4 regions of the Rossellomorea sp. DA94 genome follow, and region 2 is predicted to be linked to each of the others. Evidence: riboswitches for the same ligand, from Rfam matches in the RefSeq annotation. Region 2 holds a riboswitch; each other region holds the start of a gene.
The links. Region 2 has a riboswitch for S-adenosylmethionine ahead of P8596_RS12625 (YezD family protein). Riboswitches for the same ligand answer to the same signal wherever they lie in the genome.
Positions count from the first base shown of each region.

Region 1 (4,523 bases), 2.2 Mb from region 2:
AGAAGAGGTATACCGTGTAGATGGAATAGGTTTCATAGATGAAACCTCCCACGAAGGTACTGAACCAATTCCCGAGACCATTTCCGATGGCGGAATAGACGGTGACGGCAGTAGCTGTAATATGTGCCGGCGTGATTTCTTTGATGTAGCGTAGCCCCGCAGGAATGAATAATCCGATGGCAAGCCCCTGCATCACCGCTGAGGAATAGACCAGCCATAGACTTGGTTCTGTGAAGTAAAATAGCCAGCGGATCATGGATGCAGCACCTGCCAGCGCCGCTACGGTCAAGAGACCGAACTTATCAATCCACCCTCCCGCGATTCTCATAAACGGTACTTCTGATAGGACGGCAATCAGAAATGCGAGACCGATTCCGGCGTACGTACCACCTGAATCTTCTACGAATAATCCGAAATACACGTTATTGGCTAAATTTGGGCCGAACACCAGGAACGTGACGGCCAGGAAGATCAGAAACTTCTTCATCGTGAATAATTCCTTCATCCCGGCTTTTAGATCAAGCTTAGCTGCCGCTCTCTCTTTAGGAAAACGGAAGGATAGGAATCCGGATAGGACCAGACAGATAAAGAAGGAGTAGAAAATGATCGTCGGTCCGATGAATCCCTCTGAAAGCCTCCCCATGACGAACACGGCAATCCCGAATCCCAATGAGCCGAACAGACGAATATTTCCGTAGTTATAACCGACTTTACTTGTATACTTCAAGCTGATGCTGTCAGACACGGGAATGATGGCACTTTGGAAGATCGCAACTAAAATCGCGACCACCAATAGTCCATAGTAAACATCCATGAATAAATAACCAAGAGCAAAGATCCCTGCAACTAAGGAGGTTAATCCCAACACGACGGTTGGCTTATTGGTTGTGTCACTGACCATCCCCCATATCGGCTGGAAGAAAATCATCATGATCGGGCCGACAGACATGATGGTTCCGATCTGATATCCATTTAACCCCACACTTTCACTTAAATATACACTGAGTAAAGGATATAAACTTCCAACCCCGAAGAAGGTCAATAGATAAAACCCTTGTAACGTAAAAATTTGATTTCGCACATTTCTTTCCACTACCGTATCCCCCAAGATGTTTTTTGTCTATCTTATAGTAGACCTTGACCGTTCAATTGTCTATGTGTTTATGCCTTTTTATGGATAAACTCCCGCGTTTTATGATGCATGCCTTGCTACGGCGATCTCCCGCCGCTTTCGTTTGATCCAGCTGTGGCAGTCATGCCCTGCATGTATATTTCCAATAAATTACCGTTTGACTTTTTCGATTAAACCCTTTAAAGTATGGAAGTATATTTTAAGTGAACTGAATAACATATCTTCTTATCCAGAGAGACGGAGGGACTGGCCCTGTGATGTCTCGGCAGCGGACTCATGATGAGTGCTGTGCCACATCCAGCAAGCGTAATGCTTGAAAGATAAGAGGAGTGTTTCGTTTGAATGAAACCTCTTCTTATACTGGAAGAGGTTTTTTTATTTGATTTCACACGACAAAGGAGTGTTTGACATGAACCAAGAAAAAGGTAATTTACTGGCTTTATTGCCCTTGATCATATTTGTTTCACTGTTCCTTGGAGCGGGGATCCTTTCAGGAGATTTTTATGCATTCCCTGTACTGGTATCCATCATCATTGCCTCCATTGTAGCCCTTGCGATGAATCGGAAAGAGTCGTTAACCTCTAAGGTTGAACGGTTCGCAAAAGGTGCCGGGCACCCGGACATTATGATTATGGTCTTTATCTTCTTATTAGCCGGTGCGTTTTCCGGTGTAGCAGAAAAGATGGGCGCCGTTGATTCAACCGTCAATTTTGCCCTATCCGTGCTTCCTGGTAATCTGATCATTGTTGGATTATTCATCATCGCCGCTTTCATTTCCCTATCAATGGGGACATCAATGGGGACGATTGCAGCACTTGCCCCAATCGGAGTAGGCATCAGCTCAGGAGCCGACATTTCTATGCCACTTGCTATGGCCACCGTCATCGGGGGAGCGATGTTCGGGGACAATTTATCGTTCATCTCGGATACAACGATTGCAGCCGTACGCACACAGAAAACCGAAATGAAGGACAAGTTCAAAGTGAACTTCTTCATTGTCTTACCCGCAGCCATCATCACGATGGTCATCCTTTTTTTCCTTACGATGGGGACTCCATCCTCCGTCGACGCAGGAAGCTTCGACTGGATTAAAATCATCCCTTACCTCGGAGTGATCATTGGGGCCCTTGCAGGATTAAACGTATTTGTCGTTTTAATCGGCGGGATTGTGTTGGCAGGGGTTATCGGATTTTCGGATGGAAGCTTTACCCCATCGAGTTACTTTGGTAGTGTAGCCGACGGGATGACGGGCATGGCAGAGATTGTGATCCTTTCCATCCTGATCGGCGGAGTCGTCGAACTGATTCGTCATAATGGAGGGATTCAAGCTATCCTTTACCATGCCACACGTAAGATTAAATCTCCTCAGGGAGCACAGCTTGCAACAGCAGGCTTGGTCAGTTCGACGAATCTTTGCACAGCCAATAACACAATTTCCATTATCATCGCAGGACCACTGGCCAAAACGCTTAGCGATCAGTATGGCGTAGATTCCCGTAAGTCAGCAAGTATCCTCGATATTTTCTCTTGTGCCGTTCAAGGGTTGATCCCATACGGTGCACAGGCACTGTTAGTGGCGGAAGTAGCCGGCATATCACCTGTCAGCATCATCCCTTATGCCTTCTACCCTGTCCTGATTGCCGTTTGCGGACTGATTGCGATTCAATTCGCCCTTCCGAAGTTCACACGGAGAACCGCTACTGATGGAGATCCGGTCCGTTCTTCTTAGTCCGTTGGAAAAGAGACAAATCCGTCTGGGTTTGTCTCTTTTTTGTGTCTGGGTTATTCAAACACCATTAAAAAAGCAGACCCCGATTTCCGGAATCTGCTCTTTTCTTATAACAAATCATTCACATGATACAGTTTACCACTTTCAATATTGGTTTTGGTTATGAGAGCCACCAGTGCATCCGCTACCGTGTCCGTGCTGCGCAGCATCCCCTCTTCTTTGTAGCGCTGGAACGACTCAACCTCGGCAAAGGCTTCTTTGGAGGACGAGCGGATTTCCCCCTGCATATCCGTATCCATCACTCCCGGACTGAAAGCGATGACCTGATGACGGCTATGTGTGTTGGAGAGCTCAAGGCTCACCGTTTCAGTCAGCATATTGACTCCCGCCTTAGTCGCGCAATACGTACTCCAGCCATAAACGGGACGACTTCCCGCTCCTGAACTGATGTTGACCATGATCATTTTCGATTCAGAGCCTTTTGCTGCCTTGAGCAATTCATTGGTGGCGATCATAGGTGAAAGTAGATTGACGTGGACACTCGTTTCCATTGCTTCATTTTCCACTTCACCCGACGTATTGATCGGTGTCACCACGCCTGCATTTTGAACGACATATATCTTCTTGGCTCCAGATCCAAATACCTTTGCCCCTACTTCGCGGAACACCGCTTCTGTTTGTCCCGATTGAGATAGATCACAGGGAAAGAATTCATACGACACTTCTTTTTCCCGTGCAAGCTTTTGTAAGCTGTCATTATCCGAACGGGATATATTGAGAATACCGATGCCTTTTTCAATAAAGAGCCTGGCGACGGACTCCCCTAATCCCCTTGTTGCTCCTGTCACGATTGCATAATCCATTTCGAATCATCTCCTTCTTACATACTGATTATAAAGGAGAGTTTCCTTTCCTCAAAAAATTAAGCATCAAGTTAACCGAATTTTTACTAATATTTGTGAAAAAGCACACCATCAAGGCATGCTCTCATCAATCAAATGATATTCCGGTATGAGGTCGGATAGTGGTACGATCGACGCTTTTTTCTCATAAAGGGGAAGAAATTCTTTTAACATGGTGGCAACCTTCATGCCTGTAACCCCCACATGCCCGATCGCGATGGTTGCATCATCACGATCCAATGTCTTTGAAAGGAGTCTCGCCTGCTTCCCGATGTGTTGAATGGTGTAGATATCATCAAAGAATAATTCGTTTTCTAGGTATGGGACGCCCATTTCCTTTGCAAGCTTCGGAATGACACTCTTTCCTGTTGTTTTACTATCCAGATAAAATAAACCCCTTTCCTTGCATATGCCGAGGACAATCCTCATGACCCGCTCATCAGCGGTGGCCTTCGAGCCCATATGATGATTGACTCCTACTGCATAAGGAACCTCTTCCAGGGCTTGCTCCACTCTCTTCCTGATTTCTTCATCGGATAGGGAGGTCGTGATGGCCCCCGGTCCGAGCCAGCTCGCTTTCCCTGACATCGGTTCCATGGGTAGGTGGACGATAACCTCATGTCCATTTTTATGGGCTTTTTCCGCATCTGCCTTGGTCGTTGGGAGAAAAGGCATGACCGCAATCGTCAACGTGACGGGAAGGCTCAGAATTTCCTCCGTCCCTTTCATGTCGTTTCCTAAATCATCGATCACAATCGCA
Region 1 covers NZ_CP122397.1:225,688-230,210, reverse strand. Annotated here, with positions in the region: gene P8596_RS01280 (MFS transporter) at 1-1,093, opposite strand, end outside; SAM riboswitch class I at 1,355-1,459, shown strand; gene P8596_RS01275 (Na+/H+ antiporter NhaC family protein) at 1,542-2,861, shown strand; gene P8596_RS01270 ((S)-benzoin forming benzil reductase) at 2,969-3,724, opposite strand; gene P8596_RS01265 (divergent polysaccharide deacetylase family protein) at 3,836-4,523, opposite strand, start outside.
Region 1: another riboswitch for S-adenosylmethionine. It lies ahead of P8596_RS01275 (Na+/H+ antiporter NhaC family protein); the one in region 2 lies ahead of P8596_RS12625 (YezD family protein).

Region 2 (4,523 bases):
AAAAACTATTTGATACCGACAATCAATGGAGAAAAGAAATCATGTTTTGCCATGACCGAACCCGGAGCGGGATCTGATACCCGTAATATCCGGACCACAGCCGTGAAAGACGGAAACGAATGGATATTAAATGGTGAGAAAACGTTCATTACCGGTGGAAACGAAGCAGATTTCGTCATGGTCATGGCCGTGACGGATAAAGAAAAACATCGTCGGACAGGTCGGGAAGGAGTCACTTGTTTCATCGCCGATCGAAGCATGGGCTGGAAATCCGAATATATCCATACAATGGGGGAATGGGGCCCGGCAAGTCTTTTCTTTGATGATGTAAGGGTTCCTGAAGAGAATATCCTTGGTGAAATCGATGGCGGCTACAATCTGGGATTGGAGTGGATCGGATTTGCCCGCTGGATTGTAGGGGCCCAGGCGGTGGGAGCAGCAGAACGACTTCTTCAAATGGCCATCGACTATTCGAAAGAAAGAGAAACATTTGGAAAACCTATCGCGGACCGGCAGGCGATTCAGTGGCAGATTGCGGATTCAGCCGTGGAAATTGAAGCGGCCCGCTGGCTCGTGTTAAATGCAGCATTCACACTCGATCAAGGGGAAGACAATCGTCACGTTGCGTCGATGGCCAAGCTATATGGATCCAATATGGGGAATCGGGTCGTAGATCGCGTCCTCCAGATCCATGGTGGTATGGGCTATACAAGAGAGCTGCCAATCGAACGATGGTACCGGGAGGCAAGGTTATGGCGCATTTATGATGGAACCGATGAAATTCAAAAACTGATCATTTCAAGGAATTTATTAAAAGGTCATGTGAAACTTGGGCAATTTGTATAAACAGAAATGGAGGCAGACGAAATGGGAGAGCGATTCAGAGGAAAAGTGGCTTTAGTTACAGGTGGAAGCAGAGGGATCGGCAGGGCGATTGCCGGATTACTGGCTGAAGAAGGGGCCAAGGTGGCCATCATCGACGTCAATGAGGATGCGTTGAATGAAGCGAGTGAGGTATTTAAACAATATGAATTGTATACAAAAGTGGCAAATGTCGTAGAATCCCGGGAAGTTGAAAATGCGATGAAGGAAGTATATGAATCTTTTGGTTCCCTGGACATTGTGGTGAATAATGCAGGGGTCATCAGGGATAATCTGTTATTCAAAATGACCGAAAACGATTGGGAGACGGTCATGGATGTGCATTTAAAGGGTTCATTCAATGTAGTGAAGGCAGCCCAACAATACATGGTCAAACAAAAGTACGGACGCATCATCAATATTTCATCCACCTCAGCATTGGGAAATCGCGGGCAGGCAAACTACGCAACGGCTAAAGCAGGTCTTCAAGGCTTGACGAAAACCCTTGCCATAGAACTTGGTCCATTCGGAATCACCACGAATGCTGTAGCACCGGGCTTTATTGAAACCGATATGACGAAAGAAACTGCGAAACGGATCGGGATCACTTTCGATCAATTAGTGGAAGCAAGTCTCCAGGGAATCCCTGTTGGAAGAAGCGGGACTCCTGAAGATATTGCAAATGCCGTCGCTTTTTTTGCAGATGAAAAATCTTCATTCGTCAATGGTCAGGTTCTCTACGTTGCTGGAGGGCCGAAAGCCTGAATAAAGAAGAAAGAGGTGAAGAATATGTTTGAATCCTATATCGGAAAGAGGTCTACTTCCACCCGGAATGCAGTGGAAAGAGGAGCGGTTCGGAAATTTGCAGACGCCATTGGCGATCCCCATCCCTTTTATGTGGATGAAGATGCCGGGAAGTCCTCCTCTTATGGGGGGAACATTGCCCCTCCCACCTTTCCGAGAGTGTTCGACTATGGTTCGATCGAAGGCTTTCATTTACCGAATGATGGGTTGATTCACGGTGAACAATCCTTTCATTATGAAAGACCTTTGAAGGTAGGGGAAACGATTCAATGTTATACGGAAATAAAAAACTATTATGAACGGGAAGGTACCGGGGGGAAACTGGGATTCCTTGTCATCGAAGATGTCGGGGAAGATTCTCGTGGGGAAAGAATCTTCACTTCCCAGGCGATTGTCATTATTACAGAAGAAGTCAGAAAGAGGTTGAGTAAATGACAATACTACAATCATTCGGAATAGGAGATACACTCCCCCCGGTTGAACTCGCTCCGGTCACGAGGATGGACCTGATCAAATACGCAGGAGCTTCCGGAGACTACAATCCGATACACACCATCGATGATGAAGCCTTGAAGCTGGGTCTTCCAGGAATCATCGCTCATGGAATGTGGACGATGGGCAATGTGTCCAAACTTTTCAGCCCACACTATGAGGAAGGCTTTATCCAGGATTACTCGGTACGATTTAAAGGGATGGTCATGTTACATGATGTGGTGACATTACGGGCAGAATTGACGGACAAACAGGAAAACCTCCTTCATTTTAAGGTTTTAGCCACAAACCAAGCCGGGAAGAACGTAATTGAGGGTAACGTCGCGTTTAGGGTCCTTGAATAGTTGCGCAATGCTTTATGAAAAATTGTCGTAGAACCACCCCCAATCGAATAAACATGTATGGAATGATGTTTGAATAAAATAAGACAAAAGACATAAATCCGATCGAAAAACTCGGGTTGACTTCTGCTGTAATTGTGATATTATTTAGAATATTAAAATGAATAACTCTTATCCAGAGTGGTGGAGGGATCTGGCCCTGCGAAGCCCAGCAACCTACGTATTGTAAGGTGCTAATTCCAGCAAAATGTGAAGTCATTTTGGAAGATAAGGTAACCTTACCTGAACAACTTTCCAAAATGGGAAGTTGTTTTTTTCTGATCTGGATAAGAAGAAAATTGGGGGTATCATGTGAAAAAAGAGAAGAACCAGCATGTACAGTTTGACTTGGTAGCAGAGAAAATCCAGTCCATGCTTGAAACCATGAGCTTTGGTTCAATCACGATTATCGTACAGGATGGAAAAGTCATTCAATTAGAGAAAAATGAGAAAGTCCGAATAAAATAAGCTGACTAGACAAACTAGAGGCGCGTAGCAAAAATATAGGGACTCCTTATATTTTGTTACCGCCTCTTTTTCTTTGGATAAGCGTCAGGGAATGGGGTGTACTATGTTAACGTATCAGACTTGGAAACAGCCATCCATGGAATTTGAAGTGGATCCTGTCTATAAAGGAGCGCTTAACGTCCTGAAATGGACATATGATCATTATGGTGACGAGGTTGTATATGCGTGCAGTTTCGGGATAGAAGGCATTGTGCTTATCGATCTCATATCCAAGGTGAAACCGCAGGCAACCATTGTATTCCTTGATACAGGGGTTCATTTCAAGGAAACGTATGAAATCATCGAGAAAGTGAAGAAGGCGTATCCCGAGTTGACCATCCATATGAAAAAGCCTCAGTTGACCCTCAAGGAGCAGGCAGAGGCATATGGGGATAAGTTATGGGAAACCAAACCAAACCAATGCTGTCAAATTCGGAAGCTTGACCCGTTAAAAGAAACATTATCCAAGGGGCACGCATGGATTTCAGGATTAAGGAGGGAACAATCCCCAACAAGACAACATGTTGAATTCATCAATAAAGATGACAAATTTCAATCCGTTAAAATCTGTCCGCTGATTCACTGGACGTGGAAGGAGATCTGGCGTTATACCCATAAGCATAATCTTTCTTATAACCCCCTTCACGATCAAGGGTATCCGAGCATTGGCTGCTTCCATTGCACCACACCGGCTATTGATGTCAATGATCTTCGCTCCGGAAGATGGAAAGGAAAAGGAAAGACAGAATGCGGTCTCCATTAGATAGGGTGACGGGATTTGCTTGAAATCTCGGCCCTTCTGATCAGCTTGTTCTTCGCCATGAACATTGGTGCCAGCGGAGCGGCAGCGTCAATGGGAGTGGCATATGGTGCAGGCGCAATAAAAAACATCCGGACAGCGCTATGGATATGCGCGGCAGGTGTCCTGAGTGGAGCGGTTCTGGGTGGTGGAGAGGTTGTAAAGACAATCAGTTCTGGGATCATCCCACAGAATCTATTGTCGATAAAGGTCGTTCTCATTATTTTGTTATCCGCAACGATTTCATTGTTTCTTGCGAATGTGATCGGCATTCCGCTATCTACGAGTGAAGTAACGGTTGGCGCGGTTGTAGGAGTCGGGGTAGCTTATCAGGTTCTGTATGTAAAATCACTTATTACGATCATGTCTTTCTGGGTGATCGTCCCTGTCATCGCCTTTTTCGTAACATGGCTTGCGGGATTGGGTTTAGTTCAGCTTGAAAAGCGGGGGTATCATTTTGATAAACAGTGGCTTGCTTATCTGTTGATCATCGCTGGATTCTTTGAAGCTTTCTCAGCAGGCATGAATAATGTTGCCAATGCCGTTGGTCCTTTGGTGGGGGCAGGGCTGATATCACCTTCACGTGGAATCTTGATTGGTGGTGCATTTGTTGCACTGGGAGCTGTTTTACTGGGAAAGAAAGTAGTCGAAACAAACGGCAAGAAAATTACGCAATATTC
Region 2 covers NZ_CP122397.1:2,434,199-2,438,721, reverse strand. Annotated here, with positions in the region: gene P8596_RS12645 (acyl-CoA dehydrogenase family protein) at 1-846, shown strand, start outside; gene fabG (3-oxoacyl-ACP reductase FabG) at 868-1,626, shown strand; gene P8596_RS12635 (MaoC family dehydratase N-terminal domain-containing protein) at 1,651-2,100, shown strand; gene P8596_RS12630 (MaoC/PaaZ C-terminal domain-containing protein) at 2,097-2,501, shown strand; SAM riboswitch class I at 2,667-2,772, shown strand; gene P8596_RS12625 (YezD family protein) at 2,850-3,005, shown strand; gene P8596_RS12620 (phosphoadenylyl-sulfate reductase) at 3,109-3,807, shown strand; gene P8596_RS12615 (sulfate permease) at 3,865-4,523, shown strand, end outside.

Region 3 (4,523 bases), 1.6 Mb from region 2:
AATAGTGAGGAGAATAGATCAAATCACCCTCATAGCTGATCGAGACCAGCTCGCACGGATAGGAATCGGCGACCAGTTCCGTGCCTCCCCTTCCCCTCCCGATATCATGGGTGTTCATCGCTTTCAGGAGGGTCAGATAGCTGTTCGGATCAAATCTCTTTCCGAGTTTCTTTCCTTGATAATCAAGATAGCTTTCTACATTGTACTGCTCATTCGTCCTCTCCCGCTGAAAGCGCCTGTCAAACAACTCCTGTGTACGATAGGTCACCATCCCGACCATCCTGGCAATCTCAAGTCCTTTTAATATGGACCCGTGAGGATAGTGGCCATTTTGAAAATCGGGATCCCCTTCAATCGCTGTGATCCCGATATGATTGAAGGCGAGACCGTAATCATTCAATGCCGGTGAGACGGCGAGGGCGAATACCTTATGGATATATGCCGGGTACAGGGCTCCCCACTCCAATGCCTGCATTCCACCAAGCGACCCGCCGATCACTGCTTCGATGTGGTCGACGGACAACTGTTGGAGTGCTTCATATTGAGCGTGGACCATGTCCCGTATGGTAATGTGGGGAAAATTCGGTCCGTAACGTTTTCCGGTTTCAGGATCCGTGGACGTCGGTCCCGTACTGCCTTCACATCCCCCTAACACATTGAAAGCAATCACATTGTATAGATCGGTATCAATGTAGGATCCTGGTCCGATCAGTCCATCCCACCAGCCCCGGTCCTCTCTTGTCCCTTTCACAATATGGGTTCCGGTGAGGGCATGGCAAACGAGGATGACAGGGCCTTCTTTATTGCCGGTCCGTTCATAGGCCAGATTTACATTGTGCAATGTGGTGCCTGACTCTAATGTGAGGGATGGGATGGTAATGGAGCTTACTTCGTATGAGTATGAATTCTCCATTCCTCCACCTCCTTTTTTTATGTTGTTCGGGACGCCGCGGCACCCCGGTGAAATCAGTTCCTTTTATACCCGGGACGTTTCCAACGCCACCTCAATCGCATGATCCAGATCCTCGATCAAATCCTTCGCAGATTCCAATCCGACGGAAAGTCTTACAAGGTCCTCGGTTACGCCTGTGGCCCGGATTTCCTCATCGTTCAATTGCTGATGCGTCGTGGACGCTGGATGGATGATCAATGACTTCGCATCCCCTACATTGGCAACATGGGACCAGAGGGAAATGTTGTCGACGACTTTACGTCCTGAGTCCCTGCCCCCTTTGATTCCAAAGACGACGATGGAACCTGCTCCATTTTTCAAATATTTTTGAGCAAGAGCGTAGGACGGATGCTGCGGCAGACCCGGATAAGAAACCCAGGCAACTCCGCTGTGCTGATTTAAGTGTTCCGCAATCTTCAAGGCATTCTCCGTGTGACGTTCGATGCGGAGATGGAGGGTTTCCAGTCCCTGCAATAGCAGAAATGCGTTCTGCGGACTTAAGCACGCCCCGAGATCCCGAAGCAGCTGCACCCTTAATTTTGTGATGAATGCGGCCGCCCCTACATCCTGTGCGTAGCGAAGTCCATTATAGCTTCTGTCCTCTTCTGTGAATCCAGGGAATTTTTCATGATTCCAATCAAACTTCCCACCGTCGATGACGACTCCCCCGATGGCCGTACCGTGGCCGCCGATCCACTTCGTTGCAGAGTGAATGACGATGTCCGCTCCCCACTCAATCGGCTTACACACATATGGTGTGGCAAATGTGTTATCGATGATGAGTGGGATATGATGGTCATGGGCCACTTTCGCCACCGACTCGATGTCCAGGACGTGCAGGCTCGGATTTCCGATCGTCTCTGCGAATACCGCTTTTGTTTTCGGCGTAATCGCCTTTCGGAAGTTTTCCGGATCAGTCGGATCGACGAAATGAACCTTGATTCCGTATTTCGGAAGAGTCGTAGAGAATAAATTGTACGTTCCACCGTACAGATTGGTGGCTGCCACGATCTCATCCCCTGCACCGGCTATATTCAGGATGGAAAGAGAAATGGCGGCCATCCCGGATGATACACCCAGGGCTCCGATTCCCCCTTCTAAAAGGGCGAGGCGCTTCTCAAGGACGTCAACGGTCGGGTTCATGATACGGGTGTAGATGTTTCCCGGTTCTTCAAGGGCGAATAGCTTTGCGGCGTGATCGCTGTTGTCGAACACGTAGGATGTCGTTTGATAGATGGGTACCGCCCTTGAGCCTGTAGTTGGGTCCGGCTCCTGGCCGCCGTGAAGAAGAAGTGTGTCGAAATCGAATGATTTGGTCATTTGGAATTCCTCCTAGAGTTTTTTAGTTTTTGGATTGATGTGGATGGTTGGTTGGTTGGGTTCAGCTGCTGAATTGGATGGTTTTTTTTAGCAGCTGAATTTGTGAAGAATTTCAGCTGCTGATTTTCGGGATGATTTCACCTGCTGATTTTTCACAGAATATCAGCAGGTGAAATCATCCAAACATTCTCCTGCTGAACCCCCATGCAAAAGCCTAAGAAGCGAGAAGAGGATAAAATAAAAAACCCTCTTCCTAAGAAGAGGGTCTAATTGAATAGGGTCCTCCTCTTATCTTTCAGGCAGATCGCCTGCAGGAATTAGCACCTTTTCATGTGACGCATAGTGCGTACATGAAGGTTGCCGGGTTTCATCGGGCCTAGTCCCTCCACCTCTCTGGATAAGAGCATTTAATTGTCAATGTGAAAAATTCATGCGTTGAGATGAATTATAAAGGGTAACCAGCCTCAACGTCAAGACCATTTTCAGAATTTTTTATTTTTTAACAGAAGCTGCTATTGCCTCGTTGAATTGAGAAACGATATCTTCCCCATCCTCGATACCTAACGATATGCGCACCACATGGGTGTTGATGCCTAGTTTTTCCTGCGCTTCTCTCGGAAGGGCACGATGAGAGGTTCCAAGCGGATAGGAAACCGTTGTTTCCACGCCGGCCAAGGACGGGATGATCTTGATCCACCCAAGGGATTTGAAGAATGTGCTGATATTGCAGCTGTCATCGAGTTCGATGGTGACGATTGCGCCATTTCCTTTATCGGATAGATCAATTGGATAATAGACCTTCTTCACCTGCTCATTGCTGCGCAGTTCATCTGCAAGTGTTCCCGCGTTCTGAGCCTGGGTCCCCACCCGAAGTGCCAATGTTTTCGCCCCCCGGCATGTGAGCCATGCTTCAAAAGGACTTAAGTTGGAACCTATGTTGACGACCTTTTCCCTTGCCTTTTGAACAAGTTCTTCATTTCCGACTACGACTCCCGCTGTGATATCGCTATGCCCGCCGATATACTTCGTAGCGCTGTGAGCGACCAGATCGACCCCTTCAAGGTAGGGCTGACGCAGAAATGGAGTAGCAAATGTATTGTCGATCATCGATTTCAGGTTATGCTTTTCGGCAAGAGCTACCATTCTTGAAATATCCTCTACCCGCATAAATGGATTGGTTACCGTCTCACTGTAGAGAAGTTTGGTGTCGGGAGTAAGTGCTGCCTCGATTTCCTCCTCACTCGTGAAATCGACAAAGGAGGTCGAAATACCGAATGATTTCAGCTCTTCTTTCAGCATATGGAAAGTGCCTCCGTATAAATCCTCCGCCGCAACAATATGGTCCCCTGCCTGAACAATGGCAAGGAGACCAACCAGGATCGCCGACAATCCGGAAGACGTGGCGACACCGGCAGGAGCTCCTTCAAGTTCTGCCACCATCTTCCCAAGTTCATCCGTGTTGGGATTACCCGTCCTTGAATAAAGATAAGGAGACTTCCCCTCATAGAAGCCCTCAAGCTCCTCCAGAGACGTAAAAGAAAAAGCAGACGTCTGGTAGATCGGTGTTGTCTTACTACGGATTTCCTCTGTTCCTTTCAGCTGACTATGTACGACCTTGGTGGTGAATTTCATTTCACTGTCATCCTTCCTGAATCTATGTATTTTTAAAAGTGTATCATATTCAGAAGATTGTGAGGAGTATGAGGTGTTGGGAGGCAAAAAAAAGAACCCGTCGCATTAATGCAACAGGTTCTCCTCGTCAGACGTTTTCTAAACACCCGATCAGGCGATTTTCGATATCCAACGCCAACCGCTTCAATTCATCGTTATCAACCATTTCAATCAGCTTGCTCGGCTTTGCCATACCGATTTTCGTCGTTCCCTTTTCTGTATATACCGTCACTTTACAAGGCAGGAAATAGCTGACGAGCATGCTTTCTTCCAGCACCTTTTTCGCTTCGTGGGGATTACATACTTCCAGGACAACGACTTCTTCGTTAAAATCCAGCCCTTTATCCTGAAGCTTTGCGGCCAGGTCAAGATTCCACAGAACCCCGAAGCTTTCTTCTTTCAAGGCTGCCTCTACTGCTGATACGGCATCCTTCACATTCATTGAAACTTCTTTTGTGTAGTGGAACATAGTGATCCTCCTTTTTGGGTCATGGTTATTTATACCTCATAGTGTATGCATTGAAACGTCCTGATCGAGGTCCGTCCCTCTCATTATTTCATCCCTTCGACCATTTTACCC
Region 3 covers NZ_CP122397.1:4,063,632-4,068,154, forward strand. Annotated here, with positions in the region: gene metX (homoserine O-acetyltransferase MetX) at 1-913, opposite strand, end outside; gene P8596_RS21115 (O-acetylhomoserine aminocarboxypropyltransferase/cysteine synthase family protein) at 977-2,272, opposite strand; SAM riboswitch class I at 2,558-2,676, opposite strand; gene P8596_RS21120 (trans-sulfuration enzyme family protein) at 2,765-3,904, opposite strand; gene P8596_RS21125 (DUF302 domain-containing protein) at 4,032-4,412, opposite strand; gene P8596_RS21130 (peroxiredoxin family protein) at 4,496-4,523, opposite strand, start outside.
Region 3: another riboswitch for S-adenosylmethionine. It lies ahead of P8596_RS21115 (O-acetylhomoserine aminocarboxypropyltransferase/cysteine synthase family protein); the one in region 2 lies ahead of P8596_RS12625 (YezD family protein).

Region 4 (4,523 bases), 2.0 Mb from region 2:
TTGATGATGCAGACGAGGATCTGGATCTTGATGAGGACGAGGAAGAGCTCGAAATCGATGAATTCGACGATGTCGACGATGAAGATGAAGACGAAGAAGACGAATTGGAAGAAGAGGAAGAGAAATAATCTCTCCCGAATCAGTATGGCTCCCGCCAGGCTTTTGGGCCTTCCGGGGGCCTTTTGATTTGCGTGAAATGAGTGAAAATTCTATCCCTTATTCTATGCTTGACTTCTACCTCTTAGGAAGGTAGTATTTTATTTGGGCTCCCTAAAAAGGGACAGATCACGTATATCACGCTCCCCTTACAAGATTGTAAGCGGGGCGTTTTTTGTTTTTATACAGAAGAATGCTTTGACATGACAAGGTTTTAAGTGTGAAGGATCGATTCTTTTAAGACCCCTTACATCTTTACGTATCTTGATAATAAGAGGCTGTCTTTTAGCTGGTTTATGCACTTGGTTTTATTTTGGGAGAATGGACTTGTCCTTCTTTGAACAAGATAAATTCATGACATGACTACATAAGAGACACCCTCTACTTTTTTTGAACCAAACTTACTTTATAAGGGGGACATATACATGACTAAGTATATTTTCGTAACAGGCGGCGTAGTGTCGTCACTAGGGAAAGGGATCACAGCAGCGTCCCTTGGAAGACTATTGAAAAACCGTGGAGTGAGCGTCACCATCCAGAAGTTCGATCCATACATCAACGTGGATCCGGGAACGATGAGTCCTTATCAGCACGGTGAAGTATTCGTAACCGATGATGGTGCCGAGACGGATCTTGACCTTGGTCACTACGAGCGTTTCGTTGACATCAACCTGACGAAATACAGCTCTGTGACAACGGGTAAAATCTATTCTACTGTTCTGAAAAAAGAGCGCCGCGGGGATTATCTTGGCGGGACTGTACAAGTCATCCCGCATATCACAAATGAAATCAAAGAACGCGTGTACCGTGCCGGCCGCGAAACGAATTCTGATGTCGTGATCACGGAAATCGGTGGAACGGTCGGGGATATCGAATCCCTTCCATTCCTTGAAGCGATCCGCCAGATCAAGAGTGATGTCGGTCGTGACAACGTGATGTATATTCACTGTACGCTGATTCCATATATTAAAGCGGCGGGTGAAATGAAGACGAAACCGACCCAGCACAGTGTAAAAGAGCTGCGTAGTCTCGGTATTCAGCCAAATGTCATCGTCGTGCGTACCGAAATGCCGATGACCCAGGATATGAAAGACAAGATCGCGTTATTCTGTGATATCGATAAACATGCAGTCATCGAAGCAATGGATGCAGATACGCTTTACTCTGTACCACTTGCCCTTCAGGATCAAAAACTTGATGAAATCACGTGTCAGCACTTGAAGCTGAACTGCCATGAAGCAGACATGACCGAGTGGAATGAACTGGTTGACCGGGTGAAAAACCTTTCCCGCAAAACAAGGATCGCCCTTGTCGGGAAATATGTTGAATTACAGGATGCTTATATTTCTGTAGTGGAAGCCCTTCGTCATGCAGGTTACCATTTCGACAGCGATATTGAAGTGAGATGGTTGAACTCTGAGCTTGTCGACAACGAAAATGTGGCAGAGAAGCTTGCTGACGTGGATGGAATCCTTGTACCAGGCGGCTTCGGTGACCGCGGTGTCGAAGGAAAGATCGCTGCGACGCAATATGCACGCGAAAACAAGATTCCTTTCCTTGGAATCTGCCTTGGCATGCAGCTCGCATCCGTTGAATATGCGCGTAATGTCCTTGGACTTGAAGGAGCACACTCTGCTGAGCTGAATCCTGAAACGCCATATCCGGTCATCGACCTTTTACCGGAACAAAAGGATATCGAAGACCTTGGCGGGACCCTTCGTCTCGGACTATATCCATGTAAGCTGACAAAAGGTTCAAAAGCCTATGCAGCCTACGATGGAGAAGTCGTATACGAACGTCACCGTCACCGTTTCGAATTCAACAATCACTACCGTGAGCAAATGGAAAAAGCCGGATTCATCTTCTCAGGCACAAGCCCGGATGGCCGCCTTGTGGAAATCATCGAGCTGAGCGACCACCCATGGTTCGTCGCATCTCAATTCCACCCGGAATTCACATCACGCCCGACACGCCCGCAGCCTCTATTCAGAGACTTCGTGGAAGCGTCCCTTGCGTATGGTGAGAAATAAGATTTGATTGATAGAGCCCTCCCGGTTTGGGAGGGCTTTTTTGTAGTGTTGGGTGATCATTTCCGGAGACCCGCCACAGAATTTTTTTAAAAAGAATATTGACAATATTTCCACATATCGTTAATATAGCGATTATAGCAAAAGCGAACACAACCAAATTTCATATTCTCTTATAAAGAGTTGGCAGAGGGACTGGCCCGATGACGCCCGGCAACCTACCGTTTATGACGGAAAGGTGCTAAGACCTGCAGGAAGCATTTCCTGAGTGATAAGAGCACGTTTATTTATACATAAACCTCTTTTCTCTTGGGAAAAGGGGTTTTTTTATTTGAAAAAATAGAGGGGGATACCCTCGGGAGGAGAAAAGAAAGATGAAAAAAGCGGCATCATTACTCGTATTAATCGCACTACTTTTCAGTTTGGCGGCTTGTCAGCCAAAGGTATCACAGGAGGCGGAAGCAGACGGCGGGGAAGCGACTTCCGATCATCCGTTAGCCAATAAAAAAATCGCCCTTATCATGCAAATCAATCTCGGGACATTTTCCGCTCAATACATTGAAGGGGTCAAGGAACAGGTGGAAAAGTTCGGGGGGAAGGTTCAAGTGTTCACTTCGGAAGGCGATCTCGCCAAAATGTCCTCTAACCTGGACGCGGCCATCAACCAGAAGTTTGATGGGATCCTGATCGACCATGGAACGAAAGAAGCACTGCAATCAGGGGTGGAAAAGGCGAAAGACCAAAATATTCCGGTTGTCGTCTTCGATGCGGACGTGGCATCAAAAGGAGTGACGGTCCTCGAGCAGGGGGACAAACAAATGGCTGAACAAACCTTGACGAAGCTTTCAGATGAGCTTGGCGGCAAAGGTGAAATCGTAAAAATTTGGGTCGCAGGCTTTGCACCCATGGAAAGACGTCAGGCGGCATACGAAGAATTTTTAAAGGGGAATCCGGATATTAAAGAAGTCGCGGCATTTGGAGCAGCGAGTCAGAATACAGCGCTTGATACACAGGCTCAGATGGAGGCGATCTTGAAACAATACCCAAACAAAGGGGACATCGATGCTGTCTGGGCAGCGTGGGATGAATTTGCGAAAGGGGCCGTCCGGGCAATTGAAGCGGCAGGAAGAGATGAAATCAAAGTATACGGAATCGACATGAGTGACGAGGATCTTCAGATCATTCAAAAAGACGGCAGCCCATGGGTGGCATCGGCAGCGGTAGATCCGAAAGATATCGGCAGGGTCCAGGTCCGCTTCCTTTATCAAAAGCTGAACGGGAAAGAAACGCCTGAAAAAGTGAAATTGGACCCCGTGTTCATTGAAAAAACTGCTTTACCGAAAGAATCGATTACAACGGATCAATTGAACGAGCATATTGAAGGATGGGGAGCGAGTGAGCAGGGGTATACAGATGAGCTGAAAGAGCTCGAATCTTCGTTCACAAACTAGAAAGGAGCTGGGATCGATGACGTCTCCACTATTGACTATGTCGGGTATCAACAAGAGCTTTTCTGGCGTGAAAGCCTTGAAAAATGCTAGATTCGATGTCCGGGAGGGAGAAGTTCATGCCCTGCTGGGAGCGAACGGCGCAGGGAAAAGCACCCTGATGAAAATTTTATCAGGAGCTTATGTCGGGGACAGCGGAGATATCACTCTTCTCTCTGAAAAAAGAGTCTATGAATCTCCGAAGGAAGCCAAGGAAAACGGCATTCACTGTGTCTACCAGGAAGTGGATACCGCCATCGTTCCCGAGCTCTCGGTGGCGGAAAATATCTGCCTGGATCATTTCTCGCAAAAAGGTTCCCTCTTCATCACCCAAAAAAAGCTGAAAAAAGAAGCAGAGGCGGCACTCATTAAGATCGGGGCCGAATCGATCCCCCTGCATCAGCCCGCCGCTTCGTTAAGTCTGGCTGAAAAGCAGTTGGTCCTTATTGCCCGTAGCCTTCTCCACAAAGCAAAAGTACTGATCCTGGATGAACCGACGGCACCACTTAGTTCTTCAGAAACAGAAAGGTTATTCCAGGTGATAGACGATTTGAAAGAAGAGGGAGTGGGGATCATCTTCATCTCCCACCGGCTGCCTGAAGTGTTTCAAGTTTCCGACCGCATCACAGTGATGAGAGACGGGGAGACAGTTGGAACGTATGAAACACATCAAACGAACTCCCACGAAATCATAGAGGCCATGCTGGGTGGGGCATTCCAGGCAGATTTCCAGAAGGGCTCCCTTGTCGCGGGTGAAACACTGTTTGAGGTGAAGGGGCTCGACGATGGTCGGAAAGTGAAGGATATTCACTTATCGGTCAAAGAAGGAGAAATAGTCGGGGTGGCGGGCCTT
Region 4 covers NZ_CP122397.1:4,460,810-4,465,332, reverse strand. Annotated here, with positions in the region: gene rpoE (DNA-directed RNA polymerase subunit delta) at 1-128, shown strand, start outside; gene P8596_RS23000 (CTP synthase) at 582-2,186, shown strand; SAM riboswitch class I at 2,354-2,461, shown strand; gene P8596_RS22995 (sugar ABC transporter substrate-binding protein) at 2,558-3,634, shown strand; gene P8596_RS22990 (sugar ABC transporter ATP-binding protein) at 3,651-4,523, shown strand, end outside.
Region 4: another riboswitch for S-adenosylmethionine. It lies ahead of P8596_RS22995 (sugar ABC transporter substrate-binding protein); the one in region 2 lies ahead of P8596_RS12625 (YezD family protein).